3 regions of the Promicromonospora alba genome follow, and region 1 is predicted to be linked to each of the others. Evidence: predicted binding sites of a transcription regulator. Region 1 holds the regulator's gene; each other region holds the start of a gene.
What was found. The regulator LexA, encoded in region 1, represses DNA repair genes until DNA is damaged. The targets are predictions, from matches to a motif close to TCGAACANNTGTTCGA.
Positions count from the first base shown of each region.

Region 1 (6,605 bases):
CCGTAGGCACTATCGGTCATTCCCGAGCGTTCAAACCGTGTCACGAACTGTGTCATCGCGGGTCATCTATCCCTTTGCTAGGCGCCTCGCGAGACAACAAAAGCCGCCGACCAGGTCAGATACCTGGTCGACGGCCTCGGCCGAACAGTCTCAGCCGGACTTGCGGCGGAACATCTTCTGGACTGGGCCGGTCGTCTCCGAGCCGTGCACCGCACCAGTGTTCACATCGCCCGCGGAGGTCCGGCTCCGAGCCGCATTCTTGCGGTCCAGAGCTTCCTTGAACTTCGCCTTCGCGTCCGTGCTCGGCGCTGTCGCGACCTTGGGCTCTTCAGCACCCTTGGTCTCGGCTGCCTCGGCATTGGGCTTCTCGTCCGTCACACCGATCACCTCCTCTTGTTCCGGGGGTCCCTCGATCGGGTCCGTCGTCGGCCCCAGCCTGCACCACGGCACAGCCAGGTGCCAACATTTTTGGATTCCACCCAGGCTACGGCCGACGACGACGCGCCCGGCCGCGCAGACTCCCTATGCCTGAGCGGCCGCCCGCTCGGCGCGCTCCGCACGGAGCGAGGTGATCGCGCTCTCGAAGTCCTCGAGCGAGTCGAACGCCTGGTAGACGCTCGCGAACCGGAGGTACGCCACCTCGTCGAGCTCGCGGAGCGGGCCGAGGATGGCGAGGCCCACCTCGTACGCGTCGATCTCCGCGCTGCCGTTGCTCCGCAGGGTCTCCTCGACCCGCTGGGCCAGGATCGCGAGGTCGTCGTCGCTCACCGGGCGCCCCTGGCACGCCTTGCGCACACCCGCGGCGACCTTGTCGCGGCTGAACGGCTCTGTGGCGCCGGAGCGCTTGACCACGGACAGGCTCGCGGTCTCCACGGTGGTGAACCGTCGGTTGCAGTTCGGGCACTGCCGTCGGCGCCGGATCGACAGGCCGTCGTCGGCAGTCCGCGAGTCCACCACGCGCGAGTCGGCGTGGCGACAGAACGGGCAGTGCATGCTCACTCCTGCGTGGTCGACCATCGACCGGAGGCCTCCGGTCGCGCCCCGACCGTAAGCGGGCAAACCACCCCCTTGCAACATAGCCGCAACATTCGTCGGCGAATCGAGGCCTTTCGTCACTCCTTGGGCAGGAGCAACAGCTCCCCGACGCGCAGCGTGCCGGTCGACATCTCGTTCAGGTCCTGCAGCCTGCCGACCGCGTGTCGCACGTCCTCGCCGGGTCTCGCGATCTCCTGGGCGAAGCCCCAGAGCGTCTCTCCCGGCTGCACGGCGTGCACCCGGACCTCGGTGGGTTCACCCGGGGAACTGGCGACCGCCGTCGCCCCCCACGTGATCATCGGAGCGAGCAGGAGCATGGCGAGCAGCACGAGGACCACCCGGCCGCGCCGCGTGAGCCGGAGGCCGGCCAGGCCGAGCCGGCCGGCGAGCGTGCGCCCTTCCACCGGGATGTACGCACGGACCGCAGCCGGTCGGGCCGCCGGCACGAACGCCCGGCCATACGACGGCGCATACGCCTGTTCATACGTCGGGGTGTACTGCCGCAGCGGGATCACGTCCCCCATGGCCCCTCCTCGAATGAGTGACTGAGCTTCTGTCGTTCATACAAGCGTTCGTCGAACGCCCGTACCATTGTGTAGCACGGGACACCGTCCATGTCGAGACACGCTCGAACATTCGTTTGAGCCGAGCGCGTTTGTGACCTAGAGTGGGTAGCGCACAGGAGAACATTTGTCGGAACGGGAGGGGCACGGGCATGACGGGACGGGACGGGACCAGCGACACGAGAGCCGTCGACACGGCAGCCTCCGGCGTCGCCACGCTGGACACGCCAGCCGACAAGGCGGTCGCTGACGTGCACACGATCTCGCCGACTGACCGCCTCACCGAACGGCAGCGCTTGGTGCTGGACACGATCCGGCAGTCGTTCGAGACGCGGGGCTACCCGCCGTCGATGCGCGAGATCGGCGAGGCCGTCGGGCTGGCCAGCCCGTCGAGCGTCAAGCACCAGCTCCAGATGCTCGAGAAGAAGGGCTTCCTGCGCCGCGACCCCAACCGGCCGCGCGCCATGGAGCTCGTGGAGCCGATGGCCGAGCAGGTCGACAAGCCGACGCGCGGCGAGATCCACTGGCCCGAGCCGCGCCGCAGCGGCCAGGTCCACTGGGGCGGCTCCGTGCCCGACGACGCCAGCACCCCCCCGCCGTCGTATGTGCCGCTCGTGGGCCGTATCGCTGCCGGTGGCCCCATCCTTGCCGAGCAGGTCGTCGAGGACGTGTTCCCGCTCCCCCGCCAGCTGGTGGGCGACGGCGAGCTGTTCCTCCTCAAGGTCGCCGGCGACTCGATGGTCGACGCCGCGATCTGCGACGGGGACTGGGTGGTCGTACGGCAGCAGAACGTCGCCGAGCAGGGCGAGATCGTCGCCGCCATGATCGACGGCGAGGCCACGGTCAAGACGTTCAAGCAGACCGACGGTCACGTGCTGCTGCTGCCGCAGAACCCGGCCTACGAGCCGATCCCCGGCGACGAGGCCCAGATCCTGGGCCGCGTGGTCGCGGTGCTGCGCAGCCTGTAACGAGGTTCGCGAAGTAGAGCGCCTGTCCGCCCTGCGCAACGCTCAGCGTGCGTAAGGCGGACAGGCGCTCTACTTCGCGGTCTCCTCAGAAGCCGAACTGCCTCTGCACGGCCCGCACGCTCTCCGCCGACGCACGAAGGCCGGCCAGCTCGTCGTAGGACATCGGCACCCGCATGTTGGCCGTGACACCCCGCCGGTCCACGAGCGACGGCACGGACAGGCACACGTCGCTGATGCCGTGGTAGTCGTCCAGCAGCGAGGACACCGGCATGATCCGGCCCTCGTCGTTGAGCACCGCCTCGATGATGCGGGTGGCGGCCAGGCCGACGGCGTAGTTGGTGGCCCCCTTGCCCGCGATGATCCGGTACGCGGAGTCGACCACCTCGTGGTGCACCTCCGTACGCACCGCCGCGTCGAGCGGCGGGTTACCGCCCAGCGGCTCCCAGTCGAGCAGCGGCACACCGCCGATCGACGCCGAGCTCCACAGCGCGATCTCCGAGTCGCCGTGCTCCCCGGCGATGTACGCGTGCACGTTCCCCACCGCCACGCCGCAGCGCTCGGCGAGCACCACGCGCAGCCGGGACGAGTCGAGCACCGTGCCGCTGCCGAACAGCCGCTCGCGCGGCAGGCCGGAGATCTTGAGCGCCGCGTAGGTCACGACGTCGACGGGGTTGGTCACCATGACGTACGTGGCGTCCGGCGCGACGTCGACCAGGCCGGGCAGGATCTTGCGCATCAGGCCGATCGTTCCCTCGGCGAGGTCGATCCGGGTCTGCCCGGGCTTCTGCTTCGCCCCTGCGGTCACGACCACGACGTCGGCGCCCGCGCACACTGCGACGTCGTCCGAGCCGATCACCTGCGCCTGGGGCGTGAACATGAGGCCGTGCTGGAGGTCGAGCACCTCGGCCTCGACCTTCGCCCGGTTCACGTCGTGCAGGGCGATGGTCCGCGCCGAGCCCCGCGCCAGTGCGGCGAAGGCCAGCGTGGAGCCGACCGCCCCGGCGCCCACGATCGCGAGCTTGGTGGTGCGGGCGCCGGAGGACGGCGCGGCCGGGATGTCCGAAAGGGCTGCCATGCCCCCAGGTTAGGTGTCGAGCCTCGCCAGCGCGGCACGGACCAGCGCCGAGTCGGTCGTCGGCCAGAACCCCGGCATCGAGCGGGTCAGGAACGACGCGTAGCGGGCCGTCGCGAGGCGGGGGTCGAGGACCGCCACCACTCCCCTGTCGTCCATGCTCCGCACGAGGCGCCCGGCGCCCTGCGCAAGCAGCAGCGCCGCGTGCTGCGCGGACACCGCCATGAACCCGTTACCGCCCGCCTGCTCCACCGCCTTGGCGCGTGCCGCCTTGACCGGGTCATCGGGGCGCGGGAACGGGATGCGGTCGATCAGCACGAGCTGGCACGACGGGCCCGGCACGTCCACGCCCTGCCACAGGGACAGCGTGCCGAACAGGCAGGCCTCCGGATCCTCGGCGAACTCGCGCACGAGGGTGGGCAGCTGGTCGTCGCCCTGCGCCAGGATCGGGAAGTCCAGCCGCTCCCGCATCGCCTCCGCCGCCGCGTTCGCCGCACGCCGGGACGAGAACAGGCCGAGCGTGCGGCCGCCCGCGGCGGTGATCAGCTCCGCGATCTCGTCGAGCTGCGCCTCCGTCGTCGGCTCGCGGCCCGGCGCCGGGAGGTGCCGGGCGATGTACAGGATGCCCTGGCGCGGGTAGTCGAACGGGCTGCCGGCGTCGAGGCCGTGCCACGGCGGGGCGTCCTCGCCCTTGAGGCCGAGCGTGCCGGCCACCGCGTCGAACGTGCCGCCCAGCGCCAGCGTGGCCGACGTGAAGACGCCTGTCGCCTCCCCCAGCAGGTGCATCCGGATCAGGCCGGCCACGTGCAGCGGCGCCGCATGCAGCCGCGTCACGTTGTCGGCGAACCCGCCCCAGCTGTTGTCCGGGCGCGAGCACCACAGCACGTCGGCGGTCGTGTCCTGGAACGACATGCGTTCCGCCGTCTCGAAGAGCTGCAGCATGGCGCCCTGCGCCATCTTCAGGCCGGGCTCGGGCTGGGCCGGAGCCTGTCCCTTGCCGCCGCCCGCCTCCGGCTTCAGCGTGCTCAGCACCTCGCGGGCCGCGTCGCGCACCGCGCCGACCGCCAGGCGCAGCTCGTCGGGCAGGCCGTTCGGGAACCGCTCGGCGGGGGCCGTGACCAGCAGCGTTCCCAGTGCCTGGGCGGCGGCGTCCAGCGAGTCGGTGTTGGTGCCCGCGTGCCGCCGCGCCAGGCGTGCGGCGTTCTCGACCGAGGCCATGGACAGGTCGACCGTCGCCGAGGACGTGACCCGGTCCGTGAGCTCGTGCGCCTCGTCCACCACCACGACGTCGTGCTCCGGGAGGATGCCCGGGCTGCCCGTGGCCGCGATGCCGAGCATCGCGTGGTTGGTCACCACGACGTCGGCCTCCCGGGAGGCGGCCCGCGCCTTGTCGGGGAAGCATTCGGCGAGCATCGGGCACTTGCCGCCCAGGCACTCCATGGCGGTGACCGAGACCTGCCGCCACGCCCGGTCCGGCACGCCCGGCACGAGGTCGTCGCGGTCGCCCGACTCCGTCTCGTTCGCCCACTCGTGCAGGCGGCGGACGTGGTCGGCGAGCGTAGCTCCGTCGTCCCTGCGCCGTCCGCGAGCGCCGCCGGAAGCCGCGGGCTCCTCGGTGCGCGGGTGGTCCTCGCCGCCGGGCAGGTCGAACAGGGTGGGCTCGTCGGCGGGGTAGCCGCCGCCGACCTTGTGCACGCAGAGGTAGTTGTGCCAGCCCTTGAGCAGTGCGATCTTCGGTTCGCGCGGGAGCTGCGGCGTCACGGCCTTGGCGACGAGCGGCAGGTCGCGCGTGATGACCTGCCGCTGGAGGGCCAGGGTTGCCGTCGAGATGATGACCTTGCTGTCGGCGGCGACCGCGTGCCGGACGGCGGGCACCAGGTAGCCGAGCGACTTTCCGGTGCCGGTACCCGCCTGGACGAGCAGGTGCTCGCCCTTCTCGATGGCCTCGCCGACCGCCACGGCCATGCGGTGCTGGCCGTCCCGGCGCCCACCGCCCAGCTCACCGACGGCGAGGTCGAGAAGCTCCTCGACATCGGGAATGTCGGTGGTCTGGGGAGGGGCGTCGGAAAGGCTGGTCACGCGTTCGATCCTAGGCCGGACCACCGACATGCACCCCATCTCGTCCACAGGTGCCGGCGGCCGGCCGAGGGGTTATCCCTTGACCGCGCCGCCCAGCCCTGCGCCGCTGAGGAACAGGCGCTGGAAGGCGAGGAAGAGGGCGATCGGCAGCACGGTGGAGATCGCGAGCGCCGCGAGGAACACGTCGAGCTCCAGGTACGGGGCGATGGCGGGCAGCCGGACGGAGAGCGGCTGGTTCTGCGGGTCCGGGAGCACGAGCAACGGCCAGAGGTAGTCCTTCCAGGCGGCGATGACGGCGAACACGGAGACGACGCCGAGGATCGGCTTCGACATCGGCAGCACGATGCTCCACAGCAGCCGGAAGGGTCCGGCGCCGTCGACGCGCGCGGCCTCGAAGATCTCGCGCGGGAGGCCGTCGAAGAACCGCTTGACGAGCAGCACGTTGAACGCGCTGGCGCCCATGGGCAGCCAGACCGCCCAGAAGGTGTTGAGCAGGCTGATGTGGACGATCGGCACGTCGAGGATGGTCAGGTACAGCGGCACGAGGAGCACGACGGACGGCACGAAGAGCGTCGCGAGCACGAGTCCGAAGATCACGTTGCCGTACCGGGGCCGCAGCACCGACAGCACGTAGCCGCCGGTCGTGGCGACCAGGATCTGGAAGAACCAGGCCCCCAGCGCCACGATCAGCGTGTTGACGAAGTAGTGGTCGATCTCGGCCCGGTTCCACGCCGTGGCGAGGTTGGCCCAGTCGATCCCGGTGGGGAACAGCCCGAGCGGCTCGCGCAGGGTCTCCTGCGTAGGGGTGACGGCGGCCTTCGCGAGCCAGAGGATCGGCCCGAGCCCGACGACGACCAGGGTGATCAGCAGGCCGCCCTGCAGCACGCC
Region 1 is NZ_JBHSFI010000005.1:198,281-204,885, forward strand. It holds gene ACFO6V_RS15875 (DUF5302 domain-containing protein) at 151-378, opposite strand; gene nrdR (transcriptional regulator NrdR) at 523-993, opposite strand; gene ACFO6V_RS15885 (LysM peptidoglycan-binding domain-containing protein) at 1,113-1,559, opposite strand; gene lexA (transcriptional repressor LexA) at 1,751-2,566, shown strand; gene ACFO6V_RS15895 (L-lactate dehydrogenase) at 2,652-3,641, opposite strand; gene ACFO6V_RS15900 (ATP-dependent DNA helicase) at 3,651-5,747, opposite strand; gene ACFO6V_RS15905 (carbohydrate ABC transporter permease) at 5,790-6,605, opposite strand, start outside.

Region 2 (6,605 bases), on a different contig from region 1:
CCACCACCATAACCAGCACGGGCATGGCCACGACGGGCATGGCCACGACGAGCACGGCCACGACGAGCACGGCCACGACGGCGACCAGCGAAGGGCTGCAGTAGATGGGTGACCACCAGCACCACCATGGCGCGCACGGCTCCGCCGGCGACGAGAGCAACCGGCGCCGACTGGCGGTCGCGTTCGGGATCACGGCAGCGGTGTTCGTGGCGCAGGCGGTGGGTGCCGTGCTCACGGGCAGCCTCGCGCTCCTGGTCGACACCGCACACATGCTGACCGACGTCGCGGGCCTGGCCATCGCGCTGTTCGCCGCGTCGCTCGCGCTGCGGCCGCCTTCGCCGCGCCGGACATGGGGATTCCGGCGGGCCGAGATCCTGGCTGCGCTGGCCCAGGCCGCCGTGCTGCTCGCCGTCGGCGTCTACGCCCTGGTCGAGGGGGTGAGCCGCTTGGTCGGTCCGGCCGAGGCGCCCGGGCCGGGCCTGCTGGTGTTCGGCATAGTCGGCCTGGTCGGGAACGTCGTGGCGCTGCTGGTGCTGGCGGGCGGCCGGTCGGCGTCGCTCAACCTGCGCGCAGCCTTCCTGGAGGTCGCGAACGACGCGCTCGGGTCGGTCGCGGTGATCGTGGCGGCCGTCGTGATCGCGACCACCGGGTGGCAGCGCGCCGACGCCGTCGCAGGGCTCGTCATCGCTGTGCTGATCCTGCCCCGCGCAGCCAAGCTCCTGACCGACTCGGCGAACGTGCTGCTGGAGGCTACGCCGGCCGGGATCGACCTGGACCAGGTGCGGGCCCGGCTGCTGGAGGTGGAGAACGTCGAGTCGGTGCACGACCTGCACGCCTCCCTCGTCGCCACCGGCCTGCCGACCATCAGCGCGCACGTGGTGGTGCGGGACGTCTGCTTCCGCGACGGGCAGGCGCCCCCGGTCCTGGACGCCCTGCAGCGCTGCGTCGCCACCGAGTTCGACGTGTCCGTCGAGCACTCGACCTTCCAGCTCGAGCCCGCCGAGCACGCACGCCACGAGGCGCCGACGCACGCGTGATGGCGGCTGGCGCCCCGTAGCTGCGGGTCAGCGAGTCGCGGGTCGGCGAGGTGCGGGTCAGCGAGTCGCGGGTCGGCGAGTGCCGGTCAGCGAGTCGCCCGTCAGCGAAGCGCCGGTCAGACCGCAGGGACGCAGACGCGCTCGACCAGGTAGCGCCAGCCGGCCTCGAAGCGGTCGGTGAGCGCTGACCCGTCCACCTCAGGGCCGTCGAAGAGCCGGAGCAGGAGCGGACCCTCGAGGGCGGACGTGAGCTGCCCGGCGAGCAGGTCGACGTCGGCGCCGGGCAGGTCCAGCTCGCGGAGCAGGACCCGGATGTGGATCTGGGACAGCGGCGGCCGGCGGCCGCTGGTCGGGCGGCCTTCGACCGCGGACCGGGCGACCTCATGGTTCTCCGCGAGGAACCGGATGCGGGCGGATCCGTAGGCGATGAGGCGGTCGACCGGCGACGCGCCCGGGCCGAGCGGCGGCGACCCGGAGAGGATCTCCTGCTGCAGGGCGCGCTCGTTGTCGTCCAGCAGCGCCTGGAAGATTCCCGCCCGGGTGCCGAACCGCCGGAACACGGTGCCCTTACCGAGCCCTGAGCGTTCGGCGAGGCGGTCCATCGTGAGGCAGTCGGGACCGTCCGCGGCGATGAGCTCGCGGGCGGTGGTGAGCAGCAGCTGACGGTTCCGGGCGGCGTCGGCCCGTTCGGGGTGCGGTGTGCCCCAGGTCAGCGGTGTACTCATCCGTGGATGCTATCGGGAATCGCGTAAGCGGGGTAAAGTCCGGTTAGTCGACCGGAGCGGCCGACCAAGACTGTGGAGGACACATGGCAGACATGAACAGTGGCGTCATCGAGGCGTTCCGGGCCAACGCGGGCGTCGTGGGTGACGACGTCATGGGCGGGCACTTCACCGGCAAGCGCCTGGTGCTGCTGCACCACGTGGGCCGGGTCAGCGGCAAGGAGTACGTGACGCCGCTCGTGGCCGCGGCCGACGGGGACGCCTACGTCATCACCGGCTCGCTCGGCGGCGCGCCCAAGGACCCCGCCTGGGTCGCGAACATCGAGGACGGCCCCGGTGAGGCGACCATCGAGATCGGGGACGAGGCCATCCGCGTGAGCACCACCGTGGTCCGGCCGGGGCAGCCCGACTGGGAGCGGCTCTACGGGATCTGGGCCGAGTACTGGCCGGACGCCAAGGAGTACGAGAAGAACACCGACCGCAAGTTCCCGGTGATCCGGCTCGTCCCGAAGGCCTGAGCTCTGGTTCAGGCTCTATGTGTATCGGCTGAGTCTGCGGTTCCGCTTCGGGCGCGTGCCTCGTTCCTCGGCCCGCACCCTGCGCTGCACCTCCGGCTCAGCCGACCGAGCGGACGAACCTCCGGATGCGCGCCGCCATCTCGGCAGGTACCTCGGCCACGGTGAAGTGACCGCCCTCCTCGAGGCGATCGAACTCGCGAAGGTCGAGGTAGTGGCGGCGCGCGAGCGCCTCGGGGTAAGCGGCCTCGTGCCGCTGGATGAAGACCGCCGCGGGCACGCTCGTGGGCGGTATCGGGTCCGGCTGGTCGGCACCCTCGTAGTAGGGGCGGAACGACGACCCGATCGTCTGGGTCGCCCAGTAGATGGTCGCCTCCGTGAGGATGCGGTCGCGTGAGATGCGGCGCTCTACCTTGCGGGGATCGCCCGGCGGTGTGTCGCTCCACTCGACCAGCTTCTCGGCGAGCCAAGCCAGCAGGCCGGCGGGGGAGTCGTTGAGAGCGGCCGCGAGGGTGTCGGGCCGGGTTGCTTGCACATGGCCGTAGGCGCCGTCGGTCTGGTGCTTCGCGGCGATGCCGTCGAAGAACTCCTTGACCTCGGGGTCGTCGAGGGTTGCTCGTTCGTCGCTGGTGGGGAAGTGCGCATGGGTGGCCACGATCCCCGCCACCTGCTCCGGGTAGCGGGCGGCGATGAGGTCGCTGACGTTCGCCGTGACGTCCTCGCCGTAGGTGAAGTATCGGTCGTAGCCGAGCGCTTCCGTCATCAGTGCGTGCATGGTCGAGGCCAGCCGCTTCTCCGACATCGGCCCTTCGGCGTACGGCGAGGAGAACCCGAAGCCGGGCAGGCTCGCGACCACCACGTGGAAGTCGGGCAGCAGGTCGGCGAAGTCGAGCTGCAGCGCGAACGTGTGCGGCCAGCCGTGCAGCACCAGGAGCGCCGGCGCGTCGGGCCGGTCCGAGCGCAGGTGGACGAAGTGCAGGTCGACGTCGTCGATCTCCGCGATGAACTGCGGATGCTCGTTGAGCCAGGCCTCCCGGGCGCGCCAGTCCCAGCTGATCCAGTGGTCGACCAGCTCGCGCAGGTACGTCGCGGTCATGCCCGACGCCGGGCGCCTGGGCGAGTCGTCCGGGATGCGGCTGCGGGCCAGTCGCTCGCGCAGATCGGTGAGCACCTGGTCGGGGACGTGGACCGTGAAGGGTCGTGGCTCGGTCATGGCAGAGACGTTATGCCGAGCCACTGACATCGACGCTTGCGTCGGATGCGGCCCTGGGCTCCGCACCTTGAGATCTGGACGGCGACCGAGTGTGGGTGGTCGGTTGTAGGGTCGAACAAGCGTCCGTAGGAATGGCCATGGTGACTATTCTTGGCCTCGAGTGGATACCCGATCTCAGATCCCGGTGAGGAGTGTGCTCGTATGCGTGAAGCCCTGTCCGACGGCGCCGTGTCCGACGGCGCCGTGCCCGGCGGCGCGCCGGTCGACGAGGCGATCCTGTTCGGGGACTGGGACACATTCGCCGGACAGGACCGGTTGCCGGAGATGCCTGAGTGGCTGGACTCGATGCCGGACTGGCCGCCGGATGCGTTGCCGGTCGCGTTGTGGCCGGTGGAGACACTCCAGGCGGCGCTGCGCGATATGCCCGGCGCAGAGCTGGCGCGGGTGGTCGCGGAGGCCGTCGGCGTGGGTGTCGGCGCGAGCGCGGTCCCGGACGAGAACCCCCTGGAGGATCTTCCGGACGACGCACTGGGTGACCTGGTCACCGCGTGCGGTCGCCTGCAGTCCTGGGCCGCGGGGGTGCAGGCGCGGGTCGTGGCCGAACGCGCTGCCAGGGAGACCAACCCGCTCGCGCACAGCTCGCTGGTCGGGCAGGTCACCAGCGAGCTCGTGGTGACGGAGCGGGAAGGCAGCGAGGTGGTCGTGCGTGCCGAGTCCGGTGCCCGGCACCCGAGTGTGATCTCGGCCCTGGCGACGGGGCGGATCGATGTGCGGAAGGCGCACACCCTGCTGCGCTCGGCGTCTCAGCTGACCGTGGCGGAGCGAGCGGAGGCGATCGAGCGGTATCTGCCGCAGGCCCCGCAGCGGACCTGGCGGTGGCTGCAGGCCCGGATGCTCGCATTTGCCAAGGCCCGCCACGGCGCGGCGGACACCGCACGGGCCGAGGCAGAGCGCCGGTGCGTGCAGCTGGACCGTGCCGAGAACGACATGGGCTGGGTGTCGGCCTACCTGCCGGCGGCCGATGCGGCGGCGGTATGGGGTGTGGTGGACGACATGGCCCACCAGCTGCGCCGCACCAGTGGCGAGGAACGCAGCCTGGGACAGCTTCGCGCGGACTCGTTGACCGGGATCGTCACGGGCCGACTCCTACCCGCTGACCGCTTCACCGGCACGGACACACAGTCCGGCACGGACACACAGTCGGACACGAACACGGGCGCCGGCACGAGCCCGGACGGCACCACCCAGACCGCCGGCACGAGCCCGGACGGCACCACCCAGACCGCCGGCACCACGGCGAAGGCCGTGCGCGTCGAGAGCGACGGCTCCTCGATCGATGGGGACGATGGTGCGGAGATGCCGGTCTGCTCGTGTGGTGGCCGGGCTCCTGTCCAGCAGGTGGTGGTACGGCCCGTGCGGATCACTCCGACTCGCCCGGTGGTGCGGGTGACGGTCCCGGCCAGCGTGCTCCTGGGCCTGGACGACGCACCCGGAGACCTGAACGGATTCGGACCCGTCCCCGCCGACACGGCACGGCTCATCGCGCAGGACGCGACCTGGCAGCGCCTGATGACCGACCCGGTCACCGGGGTGCTGATCGACTACTCCACCGCTGCCTATCAACCGGGCCGGGTCCTGCGGGCAGCGGTCGAGGCCAGGGATGACACCTGCACCTTCCCTGGCTGCGACATCCCGGCTGAACGGTGCGACCTGGACCACATCGAGCCCTTCGACCACGACCATCAGCGTGAGATCCCCAGCGTTGCCGCTGGTGCGGCCGGGCGTGGGCAGACCAGCGCGTGCAACCTGCACGCCCTGTGCCGTCGGCATCACCTGCTCAAGACGCACGCGGGGTGGGGCGTCGTGCGTGACCCCGCGACCGGGATCACGACCTGGACCACTCCCACCGGCCGCACCCACCACCGGCCACCGACCGTGCTGGACACTCACGTCGACATCGACCAGGTCGACCCGGACACCAGTCACGACCTGAGCCTGCGTGCCCTGACCGGCCGACGCCTGCCACGGCAGTACGGCACGACCGAGCCGGGTGCCATACCGGCCATACCGGCCGAACCGGCCGAACCGGCCGAACCGGCCGAGCCCACCGGCTTGCCCGGCCCCGGCGAACCACCTTTCTGATGCGGTGGACCTGATGCGGTGCGTGTGCTGCGGGTTGTCGCGTGCGGTCAGCCGGCGGGCGGGAGCTCGAGGGTCCGGATCGGCTCCTCGTTGCCGGCCCGGTCGGTGGCGGTGAACTCGATGACCTGCGGCTCGTCGCCCAGGGCACGCGTGAACGGTTCGCGGAAGGTCGCCCAGAACGTGTCCGGGCCCTTCCACCGGATGCTGTCCACGCCGGAGACGTCGTCGGTGGCGGCGAGGTTGATCTCGACGCCGCGCGGGCCGAGGCGCCGGGCCGTCGCGGTGGTCACGGGCGGCGTGGTGTCAACGCTGACCTCGCGGACGACGTGGCGTTCCCGCTCCTCGGAGTCGACGGCGCGCACGGTGACGGTGTGCACGCCGTCGCCGAGCCGCAGCGGTTTGGCTCCCGCTGGCTGCCACGGCCCGTCGTCGACCCGGACTTCGACGGTGGGCTCGCCGGCGTCGGCCCGTGCGGTGACGGTGAGCTCGGCGGGCTGGTGGTACCAGCCGGTGACGCTCGGCATCTTGGACGGCACCACCTCGACGCGGGGCGCCGAGCCGGTCAACACGGCTGCGGGCGCCTCAGCCAGGAGAGTGGCTTCCTCGCGTGCGTTCTCCTCACGCGATACCTCCTCGCGCGCGGCCTCCGCCCCGTCCGCGATACTGCCGACGTCCCTCGTATCCCGTCCGACGCCTCTCGCGTCCCGTCCGACGCCTCTCGCGTCCCGTCCGACGCCTCTCGCGTCCCGTCCGACGCCGGAACGCGCGGCAGCCCGCAGGACGTCGCGTGCCTCGGCGGCGCTGAGCAGTCCCAGCCCGACGAACTCGTGTGCGGTGCGCAGCACCGCCCGGAGGAACTCGGGCCGGGAGGCGAAGCCGCCGTCCGACCAGAGGACGTCGAGAAACGTGCCGCCGTCCCGCCGAGCCACGTTGGGCACACCGGAGTCGGCCGGCTCCGCGCCGGCGTCCGGCCCTG
Region 2 is NZ_JBHSFI010000001.1:412,052-418,656, reverse strand. It holds gene ACFO6V_RS01935 (cation diffusion facilitator family transporter) at 1-112, shown strand, start outside; gene ACFO6V_RS01930 (cation diffusion facilitator family transporter) at 105-1,037, shown strand; gene ACFO6V_RS01925 (TetR/AcrR family transcriptional regulator) at 1,154-1,762, opposite strand; gene ACFO6V_RS01920 (nitroreductase/quinone reductase family protein) at 1,846-2,277, shown strand; gene ACFO6V_RS01915 (epoxide hydrolase family protein) at 2,375-3,487, opposite strand; gene ACFO6V_RS01910 (HNH endonuclease signature motif containing protein) at 3,689-5,629, shown strand; gene ACFO6V_RS01905 (glycoside hydrolase family 127 protein) at 5,677-6,605, opposite strand, start outside.
Region 2: a site for LexA is predicted at 3,599-3,614, ahead of ACFO6V_RS01910 (HNH endonuclease signature motif containing protein). Genes of this name have one in related genera too.

Region 3 (6,605 bases), on a different contig from region 1:
GGTGATGCCGCGGGTGTCGACGAGCTGGTGGTGGTGCCAGCACAGCAACGCACTGTTGGTCACTGAGGTGTTGCCGCCGTCGGCCCAGTGGGTCAGGGCGTGGTGGACCTCGCACCGTGAGGGTGGTTGGTCGCATCCGGGGTAGACGCAGTGCTGGTCTCTTGCGATGACGGCGCGGCGCATCTGCCCCGACACGGTGCGCTGCGCACGTCCGACGTCCAGGACGGCGCCGTCGGGGCCGAACACGATCCGGGTGACCGCGCTGTGGCACGCCAGGCGGCGGATCAGCGCTCGTGGGGCACGAGCGCCGGTCTCGGTGAACACCGGGCCACCGGAGGACAAGAACCCGGACAGTGGCGTATCCGTGGCGGTCCAGCCACCCGGGCCTCCACCCGGGCCTCCACCCGGACCTCCTATCTGACTTCCGGTCGGGCTTCCGGTCGGGCTTTCGGCCGTTGGGCCGGTGGGCAACGCACCTGCACCTGCACCGACATCCGGACCCGTGCTGGTGGCGGTGCGGGTGGTGCCAGCGCCGCTGCCAGCGCCGCTGCTGGTGCCAGCGCCACTGCCGGTGCCGGTGCCAGTGGTGGTGCTGGTGCTGGTGCCCAAGACGCTCGGGCCCGCGCCGAAGCGGGTGCCGCGCCCTGGTGCGGTCTGTCCGCAGGTCAGGCACAGGCCGTCCCGGGTGCGGGTGACCTGGGTGACGAACTCGTCCCAGGACACCGTGACGTTCAGGTGCGGTGCGATCGCCGCACCCGGGGAGGCCTGGTTCGTGTCCAGCACCACCCGGGCCACATCCGCGAGGCCTTGCGCGCGACGCTGAGTCGTGGTCCGGGTGTCTTCCGCCGACGGGGCGCCCAGGACCGCGTTGATCGCGGTCGTCAGCTGCAGGCCGTGCTCGTCGGTGAGGAACCCGGCCACGTGATACCCGCCGAACGTCTTGGCCAGATCGAAGAACTCACCGTGGGCGGCCTTGTCATCGTCCACATCGTCGGTATCGGGGTCGGTCACAGTCGCGAACCGGCGGGCGACCTTCCGGAACTGGTCCGCGTTCAGGACATTGGCTTCGCGCAGGACCAGGGCTTCACCGGTGACCAAGGTCCCCTCCGTGATCGCGCCCTCCAGGACCTGCGTGACCAGCTCACGGGTGCGTGCCCCGTCGGGGTCCTCGGTGGGGTCGGGGAAGTCGACCGCAACGGTCTGGACGAACTGTTCCGGGGTGGTGGTGTGCCCGGTGCGGGTATCGATCAACCAGGCCAACGCATCCGTACGCGTTTCGCTGGTGGGCGCGACCTCCGTCATCACCCTCGCGTGGTCCGCGCCCAGGGTTCCCGCGACCAGACGCTCCCGCGTCACGGGCAGCGCGGTCACCAGACGGCGCGCGATCGTCATGTCCTTACCCGCCGTCGACGCGGAGACTCCTTCGCGCAGGCGCAGCCAGGTCGTGAACGTCCGCGCCGTGCCACCCGAACGCCAGGAACCCTCATTCTCGATGCGGGGTAGCAGGGTGTACCGGACACCGTCCAGGCGTCCGGTCACCCGACGGACACGGGTGTGTGCCTCGACCAGGCGGCTGATGCTCGGCGCGTCCCAACCGGTCAGCGTCTCGGGGTCGGTCAGAGCAGTCAGCTCCGCGGTCGCCGCCTCGATCCGGGCCAGCACATCCTCGATCGACGCCGCAGCAGGCAGACCAGCAGCGGGACCACCGTTCGTCGTCCGATCCACCCTGCCCACCCCCGCCCGTCCCGATCGCTCGCCTCTAGTTCCTACTCCCTCACTGCCTCCATTATCTCGAACACTCGTGCGATCCGCTCGCCGGATCTCAAATCTGTGGATAACCCTTCACGCCGCCGCGATGCCCAATGGCAGTTCCGAAAGTCCCGCCGAGCTCAGGCCCATCGACCGATCTCCCGGCCAAGCGCACCCCACGTGCCGCAACACAACAGTCCCCGACCGCACGCCACCAGGTGTGCGGTCGAGGACCGGGTTGGAGCCCGTACCTACGCCGTCAAGAGATCTTGCGGCGGTACGCGGCGGTGGCCAGGACGAAGGCGACCGCCAGGATGCCGACGCACCACCCCAGCGCGACCCAGATGTCGGCACCCACCGGCTGCTGGGCCAGCAGGTCGCGGATCGTGTTGACGATGGAGGTGACGGGCTGGTTCTCGGCGAACCAGCGCACCGGGCCGGGCATGGTCTCGGTCGGGACGAAGGCCGAGCTGATGAAGGGCAGGAAGATCAGCGGGTAGGAGAAGGCGCTGGCGCCGTCGACGGTCTTGGCGGACAGGCCGGCGATGACGGCGAGCCAGGTCAGGGCCAGGGTGAAGAGGACCAGGATGCCCGCGACTCCCAGCCAGGCCAGTACCCCGGCCCCCGAGCGGAAGCCCATGAGCAGGGCTACCAGGACGACGAGGGCCACTGAGACGATGTTGGCGACCAGCGACGTCAGTACGTGGCCCCAGAGCACCGCCGAACGTGCGATCGGCATCGACTGGAACCGCTCGAAGATGCCGCCCTGCATGTCGAGGAACAGCCGGTAGGCGGTGTAGGCGATACCGGAGGCGACGGTGATGAGCAGGATGCCGGGCAGCAGGTAGTTCACATAGCTGCCGCTGCCTGTGTCGATCGCTCCGCCGAGCACGTAGACGAACATCAGCATCAGGGCGATCGGGGTGACGGCAGTGGTGATGATCGTGTCCGGGCTGCGGAGGATGTGGCTCAGGGATCGCCCGGTCAGGACGGCGGTGTCGCCGAAGAAGTGCTTGCTCATGGTCTCGTTCCTCACTTGTCCGTGCTGACAGGGCTGCTGACGGGGCTGCCGGCAGGGTCGCCGACGTTGCCCGCACCGGTGCCGGGAGCGCTGTCGCCGACGACGGCGAAGAACACGTCCTCCAGAGTGGGCTGCTTCTCGACGTACTCGACCTTCGCCGGGGGCAGCAGCGCCTTGAGCTCGGCGAGCGTGCCGTTGACGATGATGCGGCCCTCGTGCAGGATCGCTATCCGGTCGGCCAGCTGCTCGGCCTCGTCGAGGTACTGCGTGGTCAGCAGCACCGTCGTGCCGTTCCGGGCGAGCTCCTTGACGGCATCCCACACCTCGATGCGGGCCTGCGGGTCGAGGCCGGTGGTGGGCTCGTCGAGGAAGATGATCGGCGGGTTGCCGATCAGGCTCATCGAGATGTCCAGCCGGCGCCGCATGCCACCCGAATAGGTGCCGGCCTTGCGCCCGCCGGCCTCCGTGAGCGAGAACCGGGCCAGGAGGTCGTCCGCGATCTTGCCGGGGTTGGCCAGGTGCCGCAGCCTGGCGACCAGGACCAGGTTCTCCCGCCCGGTGAGGACCTCGTCGACCGCGGCGAACTGCCCGGTCAGGCTGATCGACTCGCGCACGTCGGCGGCCTGGGTCGCGACGTCGTACCCGTTCACGCTCGCAGTGCCGCCGTCGGCCTTGAGCAGGGTGGACAGGATCTTGATGGCGGTGGTCTTGCCCGCGCCGTTGGAGCCGAGCAGGGCGAAGATGCTGCCTCGTGCGACCTCGAAGTCCACGCCCTTCAGGACGTGCAGCTCCTTGTACGACTTCTCGACGTTCCGCACTCGGATCGCGGGCCCGCGGCTCCGCTCGGTGTTCGTGCTCATGTTCTTCCCTTTCTGGGAACGCTGGGGAACGGTTTTTGGGTAGGGGGTAGCCAGGAAGGTGGTTCGGGTTCTTTCTCGGGCCGACGACGCCGGTCCGGGCTTCAGGTCAGGCGGGGCCTACGCCCGGCCGGTGCGCAGAGAGGTTCAGCGAACCTCAGGGTCGCCGGACGATGACGTCGCCCCAGCCCGTGCTCGCGTGGATCTCCGCGGTGGCCTCGTTCTCGACGGGGCCGTCCGTGGGAGTGAGCTGGTTGCGGACGGTCCCGTGCTCCGAGGCGATGTCGAGCCAGGCGGCGGTGCCCTCGGGCACGTCGACCTCGATCGAGCCGTAGGACGTCGTCAGCGTGACGCTGCCCGACTCGACCCGGTCGACGCGGATGCCGGCATGCGCCGACTTCACGCTGAGCGTGCCGTGGACGCGGCCCACGGTGATCTCTGAGTGCGCCCCGACGACGTCCAGCGTTCCCGTCACGGAGCCCACGGTCGTCGTCCCGTTGCTGGCGCGGACGGTGCCCTCGCCGGAGAACTCTGTGATCCGGACGCCGCCGGCGCTCACCTTCATGGAGGTGGGCCCCGTGGCCCGGCCGACGACGACGGACCCGGCAGAGACCTTGAGGTCGAGGCGGGCTGCCTCGTCGATCCGGACGTCGCCGCCGTTCAGGGTCAGGTCGACCGTGCCGAGCCGACCCTCGGAGTAGAGGGAGCCGGCCTTGCCGCTGAGGTGCGAGCCGATCGGCAGCTCGATGGTGACCTTCGCGCCGCCGGCCGCGAACGGAAGGACGTACTGCTTCCAGGAGGACGGGTAGATGATCGTGACGGCGTCACCGTCACGCTGGACGCGGGTCTCCTCGGCGGCGCGCACCGAGCCCGACTTGGCCGGGTCGGCGGGCAGGACGGTCACGACGACGTCGTCGCGCTCGGAGGCGACCACGTGCAGGTTGCCGAAGGGCACGTCCACGACGACCGGGACGGGGCTGGGGGCGGGAAAAGTGGGCATGACGGCTCCAGGTGAGGACAAGGGCGGGGAAGTGAGGGAGCAGCGAGCGGGCTGCGAGGCGAGTGGTGTCGGAGTGGTGTCGCCGCGGGTCAGCGCACCCAGCCGGTGAGACGGTTACCGCTCGGCAACCCGGGGCCGGGCTGCGGGGCGGGGCGTCCGGTGGGCTGGTCGAGCGCTGCGGCGACCGCCCGCACCAGCCAGGTGTTGACCGAGACGCCGTCACGGGCGGCGGCCGCCTCGGCCTGCGTCTTGAGGTGGTCGGGTAGGCGCAGGGTGGTGCGCGTGGTGGCGCCCGCGTCGGCGTCGGCTGCGATGCCTGCCGGCCCGGCGGGGGTGGATGACGGCGCAGCCTGCTCGGCGACGGCGGTGGTGACGGCGGTGGGCACGGAGGTGGGAACGGTGGCCGCGGGTGCGGCGACGACGAACTCGGGCTCTCCGCCACGCAGCCGCACGTCGACCGAGCCGGGTGCGAGCTCGGCGGAGATCTCGCCGGCCGCGGCGGACAGGGCCTCGAGCAGGACGAGCCGTGCGGCGGCGTCGAGCGGGGCGGTCAGCCGGCCGGCGATCTCGCGCACCTCGTCCCCGCCCGCGGCGGCCGCGGTGGAGAGCTGGCGCTGCAGCTCGTCGACATATCTCGTGAGGTCCATGACCCCACTATGACACCACTCATGGTGTCAGTGCAAGGGCTGTGACGTCATCCATGACACCAAAGTGGCGCCGTATGGTGTCACGGGTTGGAAATCGCAGGTCAGGGACGGGAAACCTCAACGACCGCCCGGCTGGACGAGCCCATTCTCGTACGCGGCGATGACGAGCTGCGCGCGGTCGTGCGCGTTCAGCTTCGTCATGACCCGGTTCACATGCGTCTTGGCGGTGTGCGGCGAGATCGCCAGCAGCTCCGCGATATCGGCGTTCGAGCGCCCGGTGCCGACGAGCGCCAGCACCTCCGACTCGCGTTCGGTCAGCTCGTGCAGCGCCCGCGACGGCTCGCTGGTGTGCAGGCGCTCGGACCGCACGTACCTGTCGATCAGCGTCCGGGTGGCGACGGGGGACAGCAGGGCATCACCCCGGTGGACCGCCCGGATCGCGGCGGCGATGTCGTCCCGCTCCGCCCCCTTGCCGATGAAGCCGCTCGCCCCGGCGCGCAGCGCGCCGACTATGTACTCGTCCTCCTCGAACGTCGTCAGCACGAGCACCCGCACCGCCGCGAGGTCCGGGTCCGCGCAGATCTCGCGCGTCGCGGCGATGCCGTCCAGGCCGGGCATCCGGATGTCCATCAGCACGAGGTCCGGACGGCGCTCGCGGGCCAGCGCGATCGCCTCGTACCCGTCCGCCGCCTCCCCGGCGATGGCCAGGCCGTCGCTGTGCTTGATCAGGTCGGCGATCGCCGAGCGGATCAGCGCCTGGTCGTCGGCGATGAGCACGGAGATGTCCGCGTCGGCGGTGCCGGGATCGGAGACGGCGGGGCGGTCGGAGGTCACGGGCGGCTCACTTGTCCAGGGACGGGCAGGGATACAGGGGTGGGCAGGTCCGCGTCCAGCGCCCACGAGCCGACGCCGGCCCTGCCGTGGGTGAGCGTGCCGCGGACGGCCTCGACGCGCTCGCGCGCCCCGGTGAGGCCGTGCCCCGCGGCGGCGCCCGTGACCCGGGCGGGTACGGGGTTGACGACGGTCACGTGCAGCCGGTCCGGCAGGTACTCGAGCACGACGTGCGCACGGTGCTCGACGCCGTGCTTGTGGGCGTTGGTGAGCGCCTCCTGGATGACCCGCAGCGCGACGACGTCGACCGCGGCGGGCAGCTCGCGCGTCTCGCCGAGCCTGCGCACCGTGACGTCGAGGCCGTGGCCGCGGAACTGCCGCAGGATGTCGTCGAGCTGGGCCAGGCCGACCGGTACGGCGCCCGGCCCAGCGCCCGGCGAGCCGGGGTCGCGCAAGGTGGCGAGCAGGTCGCCGATCTGGGTGAGCACGGTCCGCGAGGC
Region 3 is NZ_JBHSFI010000001.1:665,886-672,490, reverse strand. It holds gene ACFO6V_RS03150 (HNH endonuclease signature motif containing protein) at 1-1,725, opposite strand, end outside; gene ACFO6V_RS03145 (ABC transporter permease) at 2,009-2,770, opposite strand; gene ACFO6V_RS03140 (ABC transporter ATP-binding protein) at 2,782-3,630, opposite strand; gene ACFO6V_RS03135 (DUF4097 family beta strand repeat-containing protein) at 3,785-4,627, opposite strand; gene ACFO6V_RS03130 (histidine kinase) at 4,717-5,274, opposite strand; gene ACFO6V_RS03125 (response regulator transcription factor) at 5,392-6,108, opposite strand; gene ACFO6V_RS03120 (sensor histidine kinase) at 6,105-6,605, opposite strand, start outside.
Region 3: a site for LexA is predicted at 1,792-1,807, ahead of ACFO6V_RS03150 (HNH endonuclease signature motif containing protein). Genes of this name have one in related genera too.